Regions from separate parts of the Geodermatophilus sp. SYSU D00766 genome, predicted to be linked through region 1. Evidence: riboswitches for the same ligand, from Rfam matches in the RefSeq annotation. Region 1 holds a riboswitch; each other region holds the start of a gene.

The links. A riboswitch is a leader RNA that binds a small molecule or an ion and turns the genes downstream of it on or off. The one in region 1 is predicted to bind S-adenosylmethionine.
Region 2: linked by a shared signal. The riboswitch ahead of ACI8AD_RS07410 (bifunctional o-acetylhomoserine/o-acetylserine sulfhydrylase) and the one ahead of thrC (threonine synthase) in region 1 are both predicted to bind S-adenosylmethionine.
Region 3: linked by a shared signal. The riboswitch ahead of ACI8AD_RS13040 (aminotransferase class V-fold PLP-dependent enzyme) and the one ahead of thrC (threonine synthase) in region 1 are both predicted to bind S-adenosylmethionine.
Region 4: linked by a shared signal. The riboswitch ahead of ACI8AD_RS12990 (GNAT family N-acetyltransferase) and the one ahead of thrC (threonine synthase) in region 1 are both predicted to bind S-adenosylmethionine.

Annotation. Positions count from the first base shown of each region.
Region 1 covers NZ_JBJGYI010000048.1:20,403-24,250, reverse strand. The annotation lists gene ACI8AD_RS22660 (hypothetical protein) at 151-300, opposite strand; gene ACI8AD_RS22655 (cold-shock protein) at 490-690, opposite strand; gene thrC (threonine synthase) at 902-2,179, opposite strand; SAM riboswitch class I at 2,192-2,318, opposite strand; gene ACI8AD_RS22645 (hypothetical protein) at 2,443-3,366, shown strand; gene ACI8AD_RS22640 (HAD family hydrolase) at 3,393-3,848, shown strand, end outside.
Region 2 covers NZ_JBJGYI010000006.1:43,663-47,510, forward strand. The annotation lists gene metX (homoserine O-acetyltransferase MetX) at 1-765, opposite strand, end outside; gene ACI8AD_RS07410 (bifunctional o-acetylhomoserine/o-acetylserine sulfhydrylase) at 767-2,059, opposite strand; SAM riboswitch class IV at 2,102-2,219, opposite strand; gene ACI8AD_RS07415 (NAD(P)H-dependent flavin oxidoreductase) at 2,241-3,287, opposite strand; gene ACI8AD_RS07420 (hypothetical protein) at 3,329-3,817, opposite strand; gene ACI8AD_RS07425 (mechanosensitive ion channel family protein) at 3,814-3,848, opposite strand, start outside.
Region 3 covers NZ_JBJGYI010000015.1:32,572-36,419, forward strand. The annotation lists gene ACI8AD_RS13025 (NtaA/DmoA family FMN-dependent monooxygenase) at 1-709, shown strand, start outside; gene ACI8AD_RS13030 (LLM class flavin-dependent oxidoreductase) at 706-1,791, opposite strand; gene ACI8AD_RS13035 (NADPH-dependent FMN reductase) at 1,795-2,286, opposite strand; SAM riboswitch class IV at 2,356-2,469, shown strand; gene ACI8AD_RS13040 (aminotransferase class V-fold PLP-dependent enzyme) at 2,502-3,848, shown strand, end outside.
Region 4 covers NZ_JBJGYI010000015.1:23,595-27,442, forward strand. The annotation lists gene ACI8AD_RS12980 (AAA family ATPase) at 1-322, shown strand, start outside; gene ACI8AD_RS12985 (NAD-dependent succinate-semialdehyde dehydrogenase) at 440-1,891, shown strand; SAM riboswitch class IV at 2,045-2,159, shown strand; gene ACI8AD_RS12990 (GNAT family N-acetyltransferase) at 2,407-2,940, shown strand; gene ACI8AD_RS12995 (amino acid ABC transporter permease) at 2,937-3,848, shown strand, end outside.

The DNA.
Region 1 (3,848 bases):
CGCGGACGCTCCTACGGCCCGCGCTCCGGTGCCTCACCGTTCCGACCTGATTGGCACTCGGCACTGTCGAGTGCCAATCCGAAGTCTGGCACTCGCCCCTGCCGAGTGCAAGAACGGGGGGTGGCGCCGGGCTGTTCCCGCGCCCGTCCCTCAGTCCTCGAAGCGGGCGAGGACCGCGGTGACCACGGCGCCGAGGAGGACCAGCGGCGCCAGCGGCAGCCAGCCGTAGCGCGACAGGCCGAGCAGGACGGCCCACGTCCAGCCGGCCTCCGGGTGCCCCTCGGAGGCGGTCAGCCCCACGGGACCGGCCCGGAGCCGGCGTGACCGCCGGCGAGCGTCAGCGCCACGGACACCGCGGCCAGCAGGACCAGGACGGCGGCGTTCGCGACCAGCACCGCCGGCGCCCGGCTGAGGGGTGCCGGTCTCCCGGGAACGGCGACGGCCCGGCCCCCGGGACGGGGACCGGGCCGCGGCTCGGTGCTGGGCAGCTCAGGCGACGCGCACGCCGTCGGCCTGGGGGCCCTTCTCGCCCTGGACGACCTCGAAGGTGACCCGCTGGCCCTCGTCGAGGCTCTTGTACCCGTCCATCTGGATGGCGGAGTAGTGGACGAAGACGTCCTGCCCGCCGTCGACGGCGATGAAGCCGAAGCCCTTCTCGGCGTTGAACCACTTCACGGTGCCCTGTGCCACGTGTGCTCCCACGTTCGTGCGTGCGGACGGTCCCCGTGATCCGGGGGCCGGGGTACAGCTCTCCCGCCCGTGGACACGTGCGTGGAACTGACGACCGCGCGAGACGGTACAACAGCGAGGTCGCCGCGGGGAGATCCTGGACACACGACCCGGCCACGATCCGGCGACGGGGTGACACCCGGCCGGATCGGCTCCCCGCAGACGGTACGCGTCAGCCGACGAGGCCCGCCGCCCGGGCCGACCGCAGCGACGGGTCGATCCGGTGGGTGGGGCCGACGACCGGCGTCAGCGGGTCGAGGGTCTTGAGGCCCTCGCCGGTGTTGAGGACGACGGTCTCCTGCGCCGGGTCCAGCCGCCCGTCCTCGGCCAGCTGCCGCAGGACGGCGACGGTGACGCCGCCGGCGGTCTCGGCGAAGACACCGGTGGTGCGGGCGAGGTCGCGGATGCCCTGCACGATCTGCTCGTCGCCGACCCGCCCGACCGCGCCGCCGGTGCGGCGGATCGCGTCGAGCGCGTACGGGCCGTCGGCGGGGTTGCCGATGTTCAGCGACTTCGCGATCCCGGTGGGCTTGACCGGCTTCACGACGTCCCAGCCGTTGTCGAACGCGGTGGCGATCGGGTCGCAGCCGGCCGACTGGGCGCCGAAGACCCGCCACGGGGTGTCCTCGACGATCCCGGCGGCCACGAGCTCGCGGAAGGCCTTGTCCACCTTGGTCAGCAGCGAGCCCGACGCCATCGGGATGACGACCTGGGCCGGGATCCGCCAGCCGAGCTGCTCGGCGATCTCGTACCCCATCGTCTTGGAGCCCTCGGCGTAGTAGGGCCGCACGTTCTGGTTGACGAAGGCGGTGTCCTCGAACTCGTCGGTCTCCGCGAGCTCGCTGGTCAGCCGGTTGACGTCGTCGTAGGAGCCGTCGACGGCGACCAGCGTCTGGCCGTAGACCGCCGACTGCACGACCTTGCCCGGCTCCAGGTCGGCGGGGATGAAGACGTAGGAGGGCAGGCCGGCGCGGGCGGCGTGCGCGGCGACGGAGTTGGCGAGGTTGCCGGTGGAGGCGGCCGCGATCTTCGTGTAGCCCAGGCCTCGGGCGGCCGTGGCGGCCAGCGACACCACGCGGTCCTTGAACGAGTGCGTGGGGTTGCCCGAGTCGTCCTTGACCCACAGGCCACCGGTGAGGCCGAGCTCCGCGGCGAGCCGGTCGGCGCGCACCAGCGGGGTGAGCCCGGGGTCGAGGGTGACCCGGTCGGCGGGGTCCTGACCGACGGGGAGCAGCGCCGCGTAGCGCCAGATGTTCTGCGGGCCGGCCTCGATCTGCTGGCGGGTGACCGCGCGCATGCGCTCGGGGTCGTAGTCGACCTCCAGCGGGCCGAAGCACTGCGCGCAGGCGTGCTCGGCGACCAGGCCGGACGTGGCGCCGCAGTTGCGACAGACCAGGCCGCGCGCAGGACTCGCGGGGACCCCGGTGGGGGGCGGGGCGGTCAGGGTCATGCGACGACTACCTCCTCATCTTCCCCGCGACGGGCCGTCGAGCCGCGCGGGACGGAATTGGCACCTTCCGCGCGCAGGTCGCGTGCGGCGGTTGCCGGGGCTTCACCGGGCCGTGTCCCTCTGCCCCTCTGGATGAGTGGAACGCCGCCGACTCTACCCACCCGGAGGACCCGGCCCGGCCGGCGGCACGGCCGGGCCGGCCCTCGACAGGACCCGGGTCACCGGCGCACCATGCGGACCCCCACCCACCCGCGAGGAGGGCCGTGCACCCCGGTCGCGGACACCGCAGCCCCTGGGCCGGGCCGGCCGTCGCGCTCGTCCTGGCCGTGACCGGCTGCGGGAGCGGGGACGCCGGGCCGGCCGCGGCGGCACCTCCTCCCGGCACGCCGGCGAGCAGCTCCGCCGCCCCGGCGCCCGGGCTGGCCGCCGTGGCCGGCGACCCCGGCGCCGGACTGCACGGGAGGCTGCTGCAGTACCGGCGCGACGTGCCCGCCCGGCGCCTGCAGGTGGAGCTCGTCGCCGGCAACGCCGGCCTCGTCGTCGAGGCGCTCGACCTGGTCGCCCCGGGTGTGCCGACGGCACCGGCCGACCCGCGGGGCGCCGAGCTGCGCCCCGGCGCCGGGCTGGCGCTGCCCGTGGTGGCCGCCGCGAGCGACTGCGCGACCGCACCCGGCGCGCCGCACGCGGTGGTGCGGCTGCGCGACGCCACCGGGGCGCAGCGGCAGGTCGACGTCCCCCTCGACGACGGCGGGCTCGTCGCCCGGCTGCACGAGGCCGACTGCGCGGAGCAGGAACTGGCGCGGCAGGTCCGCATCGAGGCGAGCGGCGTCCGGGAGGTCGACGGCGCCGAGGGCCCCGCGCTGGACCTGACCGTGCGGCTGACCCGGCTGGCCGGCAGCGACCCGCTGCGGGTGACCGGGGTCGGCTCGAACACCGTGTACGCGGTGGCGGCCACCGGCCCGCTGCCCACGCTGGACGACGAGCCCACCGTCGAGGTGGTGCTGCGCATGCGGCCCTCGCGGTGCGACGTCCACGCCCTCGGCGAGAGCTACCGCACCGGGCTGGTCGGGCTCGTGGTCGCCCTCGGGGACGCCGAGCCGCGCCCGGTGGTGGTCACCCCCGACCCGGAGGTCCGGCGCCGGCTGGAGACGTTCGCGGTGGAGACCTGCCGGGCCGGTACGGACTGACGACGGCGGCAGGTGAGGATGGGCGGGTGGCAGCGCGCATCGTCTACACCGACCTCGACGGCACGATGGTCGGCCCGCGGGGGTCGTTCTGGCACGGCGCCGACGGCTCCCCCACCGCCGAGCCCGCGGCCGCGCTGCTGGAGCTGCACACCGCCGGCGTCGAGCTGGTCATCGTCAGCGGGCGCACCGCCGACCAGGTCACCGAGGCCGGCCGGATCTTCGCCGCCGAGGGCGCCATCGCCGAGCTGGGCTCGCTGGTCACCTGGCGCGGCGGTCGCGAGCGGCACCAGCTCACCGGCGCGCTGCCCGCCGAGTACGCCGGCCGCACGCCGATGGACGTGATGGCCGGGCTCGGCGTCGTCGAGGCGCTGTGCGCCGCCCACCCCGGCCGGCTGGAGTGGCACGCGCCCTGGCACGCCACGCACGAGGGCGACGCGCTGCTGCGCGGCTACGTCGACCCGGTCGCCGTCGACACCTGGCTC
Region 2 (3,848 bases), on a different contig from region 1:
GGCGACGGCGAACCGGCCGTCGTCCTGCACGGTCGCGCCGAAGCGCTCCTCCAGCTCCAGCGCGCTGCGGTAGGTCAGGTGCGCGATCCGCCGGGCGACGCCGAGCCCGGCGGCCGGGTCGGCGCGGATGGCGGCCTGCTGGGTGGTCTGCGTGCCCAGCTGGTCGGCGGTGACCGCGGCGCCCGAGGCGAGGAAGAACAGCCCGGCCACCCGGTCGGGCAGCGCCACCGCCCACTCCAGCGCCCGCATGCCGCCCATCGACCCGCCGACGACGGCCGCCCACCGGCGCACCCCCAGCGCGTCGGCCAGCGCCGCCTCGACCAGGACCTGGTCGCCGACCGTCACCTCGGGGAACCGCGACCCCCACGGGGAGCCGTCGGGCGCCGTCGACGACGGTCCGGTGGTCCCCTGGCACCCGCCGAGCACGTTGGCGCAGACGACGAAGAGCCGGTCGGTGTCCAGCGGCGCGCCCGGCCCGACCAGCGACGCCCACCAGCCGGGTGTCGGGTGGCCGGGCCCGGCGGGGCCGGTGACGTGGCTGTCGCCGGTGAGCGCGTGCTCGACCAGCACCGCGTTGCCGCCGTCGGGGGCGAGCGTCCCCCACGTCTCGTAGGCGACCCGGACGCCGGGCAGCACCCCACCGCGCTCGAGGCGGACCGGTCCGTCCAGGTCGAGGAACAGCCGGTCCCCGGCGGGGTCGCCGTCGCGCCACCCGCCGGTGCGCGGCGGGGTGCGGGACCCGGGGAGGTCCCGCACCCCCGTCACGTCAGGCTCCCTTGGCGGCGCGGAACCCGGCCTCGAGGTCGGCCAGGACGTCCTCGATCCCCTCCAGGCCGGCGGCCAGCCGCACCAGGCCCGGGGTGACGCCGGCGGTCAGCTGCTCGTCCGCGGTCAGCTGCGAGTGGGTCGTGGACGCCGGGTGGATGACCAGGCTGCGCACGTCGCCGATGTTGGCCACGTGGCTGTGCAGCTCCAGCCCCTCGACGAACCGCTTCCCGGCCTCGATGCCGCCGCGGATCTCGAACGCCAGCACCGCGCCGGCGCCCTTGGGCGCGTAGCGCTGCTGGGCGGCGTGCCACGGCGAGGACGGCAGGCCGGCGTAGTGCACCGCCTCCACCTCGTCGTGCGCCTCGAGGAACTCGGCCACCCGCTGGGCGTTGGCCACGTGCCGCTCCATGCGCAGCGACAGCGTCTCGATGCCCTGCACCACCAGCCAGGCGTTGAACGGGCTGATCGCCGGTCCGAGGTCGCGCAGCAGCTGCACCCGCGCCTTGAGCGCGTAGGCCGGCGCGCCGAGGTCGGCGTAGACGACGCCGTGGTAGGTGGGGTCCGGCGTGGTGAACCCGGGGAACTTCCCGGACGTCCAGTCGAACCCGCCGCCGTCGACGATGACGCCGGCGATCGCGGTGCCGTGCCCGCCGAGGTACTTGGTGGCCGAGTGCACGACGACGTCGGCACCGTGCTCGAGCGGGCGCACCAGGTACGGCGTGGCGATGGTGTTGTCGACGATCAGCGGCACGCCGTTGCGGTGCGCCACCTCGGCCACGGCGGCGATGTCCAGGACGTCGCCCTTCGGGTTGCCGATGGACTCGCCGTAGAACGCCTTGGTGTTCTCGCGGACCAGCGCCTGCCAGTTCTGCGGGTCGTCGGGCTCCTCGACGAAGGACACCTCGACGCCGAGCTTGGGCAGCGAGTGGTGCAGCAGGTTGTACGTGCCGCCGTAGAGCGAGGCGGAGGCGACGACGTGGCTGCCGGCCTCGGCGACGTTGAGCAGCGCGAGGGTCTCCGCGGCCTGGCCGCTGGCCACCGCGAGCGCCGCGACCCCGCCCTCGAGGGAGGCGACGCGCTGCTCGAGCGCGTCCTGCGTGGGGTTCATGATCCGCGTGTAGATGTTGCCCAGCTCCGCCAGCGCGAACAGGTCCGCGGCGTGCTGGGTGTCGCGGAACTGGTAGCTGGTGGTGGCGTAGATGGGCAGCGCCCGGGCCCCGGTGGTGGGGTCGGGGCTGGTCCCGGCGTGGATCTGCCGGGTCTCGAAGCTCCAGCTCTTCGGGTCGGTCACGCGCCGTCTCCTCTCGTCCCGGAGGACCTGCGGCGCACAGGTGCTCCGTCCTTGCCGGGCGGCGGGCGCCGCACGGCCGGCTCTTCCCCTGGGAGCACCTCAGACGGAGGAAGAGGTTGCCGGGCAGCCAGCCAGGTGCTTCGCGCTGCCTCTCGTGAGCCTGGTCCGACGATAGCCGAGGTCAGCGACTCCCGGTCCCGGGGTACGGGCGGGCCAGGGCCGCGCGGGCGTCCTCGTCGAGGCGGCGCACCAGCTCGGCGGCGGGGACGGCCTCGACGAGGGGGTGGGCCTGCCCGGCCCACAGGTTGTAGCCGCCGTCGTCGCCGGCCCGCCGGGCGGCGGCGCGCAGCGGCGCGGTCAGGTGGTGCACCTCGGGGTAGGCCGCCGGCGCGGCGGCGGAGTGCTCGGTGAGGAACCGGTTGACCAGCCCGCGGGCGCGCCGGCCGCTGAAGGCCCGGGTGAGCGCCGTCCGCCCGTGCGTGGTCAGCGCCGCGCGGTGCTCCGGGGTGGTCCCCGCCTCGGGGCAGCAGAGGAACGCGGTCCCCAGCTGCGCGGCCTCGGCGCCGGCGACGAGCACCGCGGCGACGGCGGCGCCGTCGGGGATGCCGCCGGCGGCGACCAGCGGCAGGTCCACGGCCCGGGCGACCAGCCGCAGCAGCGGCAGCAGCCCGTACTCGCCCTCGCCGTCGCGGTCGGCGAAGCTTCCGCGGTGCCCGCCGGCCTCGACGCCCTGCACGACCAGCGCGTCGGCGCCGACGTCGCGGGCGGCGACCGCCTCCTCCGGGGTGGTGACGGTCACGAGCACGGTGGCCCCGGCGTCGTGCAGCGCGGCGACCGCGTCGGCGGGGGGCAGGCCGAAGGTGGAGGAGACCACCGGCACCCGCTCCTCGGCGAGCAGGGCGACCTTGTCCTCCCAGGCGTCGTCGTCGGCTCGGGGCTCGCCCAGCCCGACGCCCCAGCGGCGGGCCTCGGCGTCGAGCTCGCGGGCGTAGCGGCCCACGGCGCCGGCGTCACCGGGCGGGCCGGGCACGAACACGTTGACGGCGAACCGCTGCTGGGTCCTCGCGCGGACGGCGTGGATCTCCTCGCGCACCGCCGCCGGCGTGCGGTAGCCGGCGGCCAGGCAGCCCAGCCCGCCCGCCTCGGACACGGCCGCGGCCAGGGCCGGGGTCGACGGCCCGCCGGCCATCGGGGCCTGCACGATCGGGCGGCGCAGCTCCAGGACCATGCCGGCCATCCTCCGCCCCGGCGGGGCCGGCCGGGCGCGGGTCAGCCCGGCGGGGAGACGGTCGTCGGCTCGGTGGCGGGGGCCGTCGGGGCCCGCGTGGTGGTCGGGACCGGCGGCTCCGACGGCGTCTCCCCGGGGGTGGTGGCCGGCGGCGTGGTCGGCGACGGGGCCGTGGTCGGCCCGGTCGTCGGCGGCTCGGCCGGCGGCGTCGTCGGGACGTCGGTCGTCGCGGGGGCCTCCGGAGCCGGCGGGGCGGTGGTGGCCGGCGGTGCGGGGGGCGGCGTGGTCACGGTCGTGGTGCCGGCCGGCGCGGTGCCGGCCGGGTCCGGGCGCACGTAGAGGTAGAGCAGCCCCAGGCCGAGGAACAGCACGACCAGGACCACCGTGGAGGTGCGGGCCCGCCCGATGTGTCCGGGCGTGCGGCGCAGCGCGGACAGGCCGAAGCGGCCGCGGCCGGCCGGGTCGCCGCCGGGGTGGGGCTCGGCGGCGGGCTCCGGACCGGGGGAGCGCGGGGCGCCGGGGACGGTCACGGCTTGGCCGCCGGCGCGGGTCGGGTCGCGA
Region 3 (3,848 bases), on a different contig from region 1:
GGTCTTCCAGGCGGGGGACTCCGAGGAGGGCCGGGAGTTCGCCGCGTCGTCGGCCGACGCGATCTTCAGCCGGCACGGTGCCAAGGAGGCCGGCCAGGCGTTCTACCGCGACGTCAAGGGCCGGCTGGGGAGGTACGGGCGCACGCCGGACCAGCTGCTCATCCTCCCGGCGGCCACCTTCGTCGTCGGGGACACCGATGCCGAGGCCGCGGAGCTGGCCCACGAGATCCGCCGCCAGCAGGTGTCCGGGCAGACGGCGCTGCGGTTCCTCGAGCAGGTGTGGAACCGCGACCTGTCCGCCCTCGACCCCGACGGCCCGCTGCCCGACGTCGACCCGCTGGTGGGGGAGACCCACGTCGCGCAGGGGCGGGCTCAGGTGCGCATGTACCGCGACCCGCTGGCCACCGCGCGGCAGTGGCGCGAGCTCGCCGCGGAGAAGGGCTACTCGATCCGCGAGCTGATGACCGAGGTGCAGAGCCGGCAGTCGTTCATCGGCAGTGCGCAGACGGTGGCCGAGCAGATCGACGACCTCGTGCAGTCCGACGCGGCCGACGGGTTCATCCTCGTGCCGCACCTGGTGCCCGGCGGGCTGGACCCCTTCGTCGACTCGGTCGTCCCGCTGCTGCAGGAGCGGGGCGTCTTCCGCGCCGACTACGAGGGGACGACGCTGCGCGAGCACCTCGGCCTCGCGCCGCTGGGACAGGCCTAGCGGGCGGCGAGGAGGGGCAGCAGCTCCTCGCCGACCCGCCACGCCTCCTCCAGGTGCGGGTAGCCGGACAGGACGAACTCGTCGAGGCCGAGGGCGGCGTACTCGGCGAGCCGCTCGGCGACCTGCTCGTGGCTGCCCACCAGTGCGGTGGCCGCGCCTTCCCGCACCAGGCCGATGCCGGCCCACAGGTTGGGCGCCACCTCCAGGGAGCGGGCGCCGTCGCCGGCCCGGCCGCCGTGCAGGGAGGTCATCCGCGCCTGGCCGACCGAGTCCATCCGGGCGAAGCGCTCCTGGGTGGCCGCGATCGCCGATCGCGGCATCCCGGCGAGCATCCGGTCGGCCTCGGCCCAGGCCTGCTCGGGGGTGTCGCGGCTGACCACGTGCAGGCGCACGCCGAACCGCAGCGTGCGCCCGTGTCGTGCGGCCTGCTCCCGGACCCGCTCGATGCGCGGGGCGGCCATGGCCGGCGGCTCGCCCCACAGCAGGTAGCGGTCGACCCATCGGGCGGTCACCTCCTCGGCGGCCGGTGACGCACCGCCGAGGTACACCGGGGGGACGACGTCCGGGGGCCGGGTGAGGCCGGCGCCCTCCACCCGCACGTGCCGCCCGGCCAGGTCGAACCGCTCCCCGGCCAGGCAGCGGCGGAGCACCTCGAGGAACTCACCGGTGCGCTCGTAGCGCTCGTCGTGGCCGAGGAAGTCGCCGTAGGCCCGCTGCTCGACCGGGTCGCCCCCGGTCACCACGTTGAGCCGCAGCCGGCCGCCGGACAGCCGCTGGAAGGTGGCCGCCTGCTGGGCCGCCAGGGTGGGGAGCACGAAGCCGGGGCGGAAGGCGACGAGGAACTCCAGCCGCGAGGTGAGCGGCAGCAGCGCCGAGCACAGCACCCAGGCGTCCTCGCAGCCCGAGCCGGTCGGGGTGAGCACCGCGGTGAACCCGCTCTGCTCGGCCGCCTGGGCGACCGCCGCCAGGTACGGGAGCGTCGGCCTCCGGCGCAGCGCCCCCGCGTTGTGCCCCCGGTCGGTGGTCGCCGGGCCGACGTCCCGGCCGTCGCCGCGGCTGGGCAGGAACCAGTGCACCTCCACGGCTCAGCCCCGCCGCGCGGCGGCGACCTGCGGCGCGGCGGTGGCCAGCCACGGCGCCAGCGCCGCCGGGTCGTCCCAGCTCTTCTCCACCAGGTACAGGCCCCGGGTCGGCGCGGTCGCCCCGAGCTCGACGAGCACGGGCTTGAGCAGCAGCTCCGGCGCCAGGGCGTGGGTCGGGCCGCCGCCGAGCATCAGCGGGACGGCGACCACGCCGGCGAGCTCGCCGGTGCCGACCTGGTCGAGGAAGAGCTTGAGCAGCCCGGTGTAGGTGGCCTTGTAGGTCGGGCTGGCGACGACGGCGACCTCGGCGGCCTTCAGCGCCTCGACCGCCCCGCCGACCGCCGGGTCCCCCCAGCCGAGCAGGCCCGGCCCGAGGTCGATGACGTCGACGACGACGTCGGGCGGGGTGCCGGTGAGCCGCTCGACCACCAGCTCGGCCGCGGCCCGGGTGCGGGAACGGGGCTTGGGGTTGCCGACGACGGCGATCGTGCCCATGCCGCCCAGTGAACTACACCAAGCCGATCGGGTTTGACGGGTATCGGGCCGCCTGGCATCCTCGGACGCGGTCACGAGTGCCAGCGCGAAGCCCCGGCTCGCTGGCCGGCAACCCTCCTCCGCGATGGGGTGCCCCGGGTGACGACCAGGCGGCTGCCGCCCGGCAGTCCGCAAGCGCGGACCCGCTCCGGGTCCCGGCCCGCCAGGAGTGCCGCATGACCAGCGCCGTCCTCGACCGACCCTGCCGCACCGCGCCCGCGGGGGAGGCGCCCCTGCTGCCGCTCGTCGGCGCCGGCACCCCGGTGCCGCTGGTGACCGGCGGCAGCGTCCCCTACGCCGACCTGGACACCGCGGCCAGCACCCGGGCGCTCCCGGCCGTCGCCGACCGGGTGGCCGAGGTGCTGCCGCGCTACGCCAGCGTCCACCGCGGCGCCGGCTGGCTCTCCCAGGTCTCCACCGCCGTGTACGAGGCCGCCCGCGCCGTCGTGGCCGGCTTCGTCGGCGCCCGGGCCGACGACGTCTGCGTGCTCACCCGGCACACCACCGACGCGCTCAACCTGCTGGCCGGCGCGGTGCCGGCGGGCGCCTCGGTGCTCGTCCTCGACTGCGAGCACCACGCCGACCTGCTGCCCTGGCAGCGCCGCGGCCCGGCCACCGTGCTGCCCGTGCAGGCCACGGTCACCGCGACCCTGCGCGCCCTGGGCGACGAGCTCGCCCGCGGGCGCCACGTGCTGCTGGCGGTCACCGGCGCGTCCAACGTGACCGGGGAGGCCCTGCCGCTCGACGAGGTGGTCGCCCTCGCGCACGCCGCGGGCACCCGCGTCGCCGTCGACGGCGCCCAGCTGGTCCCGCACCGCCGGTTCTCCCTCGCCGCCACCGGCGCGGACTGGGTGGCCTTCTCCGGCCACAAGCTCTACGCCCCGTTCGGCACCGGCGCGCTGGTCGGCCGCCGCGACTGGCTCGACGCCGCGCCCGCCCACCTCGCCGGGGGCGGGGCGGTGCACGACGTCACGGTCGACGACGTCGCGTGGGCCCCCGCGCCGCACCGGCACGAGGGCGGCTCGCCGAACGTGCTGGGCGCCGTGGCGCTGGCCGAGGCGTGCCGGACCCTGGCCGCGCTGCCGGCCGGGGCGCTGGAGCGGCACGAGCGGGCGCTGCGCGAGCGGCTGGTCGACGGCCTGACCGCGCTGCCGGGCGTGCGCGTGCTGCGGATCTGGGCCGACTCGGCCGACCCGACCGGCGTCGTGTCCTTCACCGTGGCCGGCGCCGACCCGGGCCTGGTCGCGGCGTACCTGTCGGCCGAGCACGGCATCGGGGTGCGCGACGGCCGGTTCTGCGCCCACCCGCTGCTCGCCCGGCTGGGCGTGCCCGAGGGGGCGCTGCGGGCCAGCGTGGGCGTGGGCACCAGCGCTGCCGACGTCGACCGCCTGCCGGCCGCCCTCGAGGCGTTCCTGGCCGCCGGGCCGCGGGTGGCCTACGCGCGCCGCGACGGCCGTTGGCAGCCGGCCGACGACCCGCGCCGCCTCGCGGACGCCGCCGCCCTCGGCCGCGGCGCCGGCTGC
Region 4 (3,848 bases), on a different contig from region 1:
CTACGGCCGCGCCGTGCCGCTGCAGCTGTCGGAGGACGACGTCACCGGCGCCGTCGACCGCACCGAGGGCGTGACGGCGTCGTTCCTCAAGGAGCTGCTGCGCCGCGCCGTCCTGGAGGCGCTGCACGAGCAGGACCCGCTCGACCGGGTCACCGCCGTGCACCTCACCCGCGCCCTCGACGACCTGCTCGACAGCACCCAGGCGGTGACCCGCACCCTGCTCGGCGTGGGCGGCGAGGCCGCCGTCGCGGGCGACGGGGCCGAGCCCGGCCTCCCGCACCCCGTCGTGTTCACCGGCTCGTACGGCCCCTTCCGCCGCTGACCGACACCCGGGAGGGGTGGGCGCCCGGTCCGCGGGTGACACCATCGCCCGGCGGCGGAACGGCGCCGCGGACCCGACCCCCGGTCCTCGGATCGGTCAGCCAGTGAGGTGGGCGCCATGACGCAGGAGCCAGGTCGCACGATCCACGTCGACGGGGAGTGGCGCCCCGCCGACGGCGGCGCGACGTTCCCCGTCACGAACCCGGCCACCGGCGAGGTCCTGGGCCGGGCGAGCGACGGCGACCGGACCGACACCGCCGCCGCGATCGCCGCCGCGGAGCGAGCGCTGCCGGCCTGGTCGGGCGCGACCGCCTACGAGCGCGCGGCGGTCCTCGCGAGGGCCGACGCCCTGATGCGGGAGCGGCGCAGGGACCTGGCCGCGCTGATGACCCGTGAGCAGGGCAAGCCGCTCAAGGCGGCGATGAACGAGGTCGCCTACGCGGCGGACTTCCTGGCCTGGTTCGCCGAGGAGGCCAAGCGCGTCGGGGGTGTCACGATCCCCTCGGCGCGGGCCGACCAGCGGTTCGTGACGATGCGCCAGGCGGTCGGCGTGGTCGCGGCCATCACGCCGTGGAACTACCCGGTCTCGATGCTCACCCGCAAGCTCGCCCCCGCCGTCGCCGCCGGGTGCACCTCGGTGCTCAAGCCCGCCGAGCAGACCCCGCTCTGCGCGGTGGCGACCGTGCAGGTGCTCGTCGACGCGGGGCTGCCCGCCGGGGTGGTCAACATGGTCACCACCAGCCGCCCGGCGGAGGTCGGTGACGCGCTGCTGGACTCCCCGGTGGTCCGAAAGCTGACCTTCACCGGCTCCACCGCCGTCGGGAAGGTGCTGGTGGCGAAGGCCGCCGCCACGCTCAAGCGGGTCTCGGTGGAGCTGGGCGGGCACGCGCCGTTCATCGTCTTCGGTGACGCGGACCCGGTGCGGGCGGCCAAGGGGGCCGCGCTGGTCAAGTTCCTCAACACCGGCCAGGCGTGCATCAGCCCGAACCGCATCTACGTCCACCGCTCCCTCTACGACACCTTCGTCGCCACCCTCGAGCAGCGGATCGCGGCGCTGCGGGTCGGTCGCGGCGACCAGGAGGGCATCTCCGTCGGCCCGCTGATCGACGAGCGCGCCGTCGCCAAGATGGAGGCGCAGGTCGACGACGCCCGGACCCGCGGCGCCCGGGTCGTCGCCGGGGGCGAGCGGCTGCAGGTCGAGGGGCTCGCCGGCACGACCTTCTTCTCGCCCACGCTGCTGGCCGACGTGACGCCGGACATGCTCGTCTCCCGCGAGGAGACCTTCGGCCCCATCGCCGCGGTCACCCCGTTCGACGACGAGGACGAGGTCGTCGCGCGAGCGAACGACACCGAGTACGGCCTGGCCGCGTACGTCTACACCAACGACCTGTCCACCGCGATCCGGGTGACCGAGAAGCTGCGCTTCGGGATGGTGGGCGTCAACGACATCAACCCGACGTCGGCCGCCGCTCCCTTCGGCGGCGTCAAGGCCAGCGGGCTGGGGCGTGAGGGCGGCTACGAGGGCATCGACGAGTACCTCGACACCAAGCTCGTCGGCATCGCGGTCTGACGCTCGGCACCCACGCCGACTGACCACGGGGCGAGGTCCTCGTGGGCCGTTGGCAGGGGGTGTGCGCCGCGGAGGGCCACCGTGGGCCGGTCCGATCTGCACCAAGTCGATGGGAATTGACGGGATTACCGGCGGCGCCTAGATTGGCGCGCAGGTCCAGAGCGTCAGCGTCAAGCCCCGGCTCGCTGACCGGCAACCCTCCGCTGGGACGGGGTGCCCCGGGTGACGACCAGGCGGGTGCGCACCGTGCGCCCCGCAAGTCCAGCCGCCCCTCCCGGGGCCCGACAGAGGAGCCCAGCCGTGGGACACGGGAGCACGAGCAGCGTGCGCGCCCTCTCGCTCGACCTGGTCGGCCGACCGACCGTCGACCTGCACCGCACCGACAGCGCGCTCTGTCGCTGACCTCCTGACCTCCCGACCGTAGAAGGACCCTCCTGCCCCCCGCTGCTCGCACGCTCGCAGCGGGGCCCTGCAGGACGGCCACACCCTCACCTGTTCCTGTCAGGAGCTCCGTCATGTCCGCACCACCGCTCGAGGTGGCCTCCGTCCACCCCGACGACCCCCTGGCCGCGCCCCTGTTCGCCGAGCTCGCCGCCGAGTACGACGCCCGCTACGGCGACCTGTTCGGCGGTGCCCACGAGGAGCTGACCCGCTACCCGGTCGAGGAGTTCCTGCCGCCCGACGGCGAGCTGGTGCTCCTGCTGGCCGGCGGCACACCCGTCGCCGGTGGCGCCTACCGCCGGCACGCCGACCCCGGCACCGCCGAGGTGAAGCGCATGTGGACGGCGGCCACCCACCGCCGCCGCGGCCTGGCGCGGCAGGTGCTCGCCGAGCTCGAGACGCGCGCGGCGGCACGCGGCTACTCGCGCCTGTTCCTCACCACCGGCCCGCGCCAGCCCGAGGCCAAGGCGCTGTACCTGACGGCCGGCTGGACCCCGCTGTTCGACCCGGCCGTGCCCCGTCCCACCGACCTGGCCGTGCTGAGCCGGCTGCCCGTCGCCGAGCGCGTGTACGCGTTCGACAAGCAGCTGCCGGGAGGTGGGGCGTGACCACCCTGCTGCCCCGCTCCGACACCGCCGCGCCACCGGCGGGCGGGACGCCCTACGACCGGCTGCGGGTCGTGCCCGCCCGGCACCCGGCGCGCTGGGTGGCCACCGCGGTCGTCGCCGTCCTCCTCGCGATGGTCGTCAACTCGCTGGTGACCAACCCCCGGTGGGAGTGGGACGTCGTCGGCGCCTACCTCACCGAGGAGTCGATCGTCCGCGGCGTCTGGACGACGGTGCAGCTGACGCTGATCACCGCCGTGCTGGGCTTCGCGCTCGGGACGGTGCTGGCGCTCATGCGGCTGTCCCGCTCGCCCCTGCTGCAGGCGGTCAGCTGGGGCTACACCTGGGTGTTCCGCTCGGTGCCGCTGATCCTGCAGCTGCTGCTCTGGTACAACCTCGCCTACCTCTACCGGTCGCTGGACGTCGGCATCCCGTTCGGCCCGTCGTTCGCCAGCGTCGAGACGCTCTCGCTGATCGACAAGTTCGGCGCGGCCGTCCTGGGCCTGGCCCTGCACCAGGCGGCCTACTCGGCGGAGATCGTCCGGGCCGGGATCCTCAGCGTCGACCAGGGCCAGCTGGAGGCCGCCGCCTCGCTCGGCATCCCGAAGCGCCGGCAGACCACCCGCATCGTCCTCCCGCAGGCGATGCGCTCGATCGTGCCGACGGCGGTCAACGAGGTGATCGGCCTGTTCAAGGGCACCTCGATCGTCTACGTCCTGGCGCTCGGCGAGCTCTTCTACACCGTCAGCGTGATCTACGGCCGCACCCAGCGGGTGCTGCCGATGCTCCTGGTGGCCGCCGTCTGGTACGTCGTCCTCACCACGGTCGTCACGGTCGTCCAGTACTACGTGGAGCGGTACTACGCCCGCGGCGCCCTCCGCACCCTGCCCCCGACGCCGCTGCAGCGACTG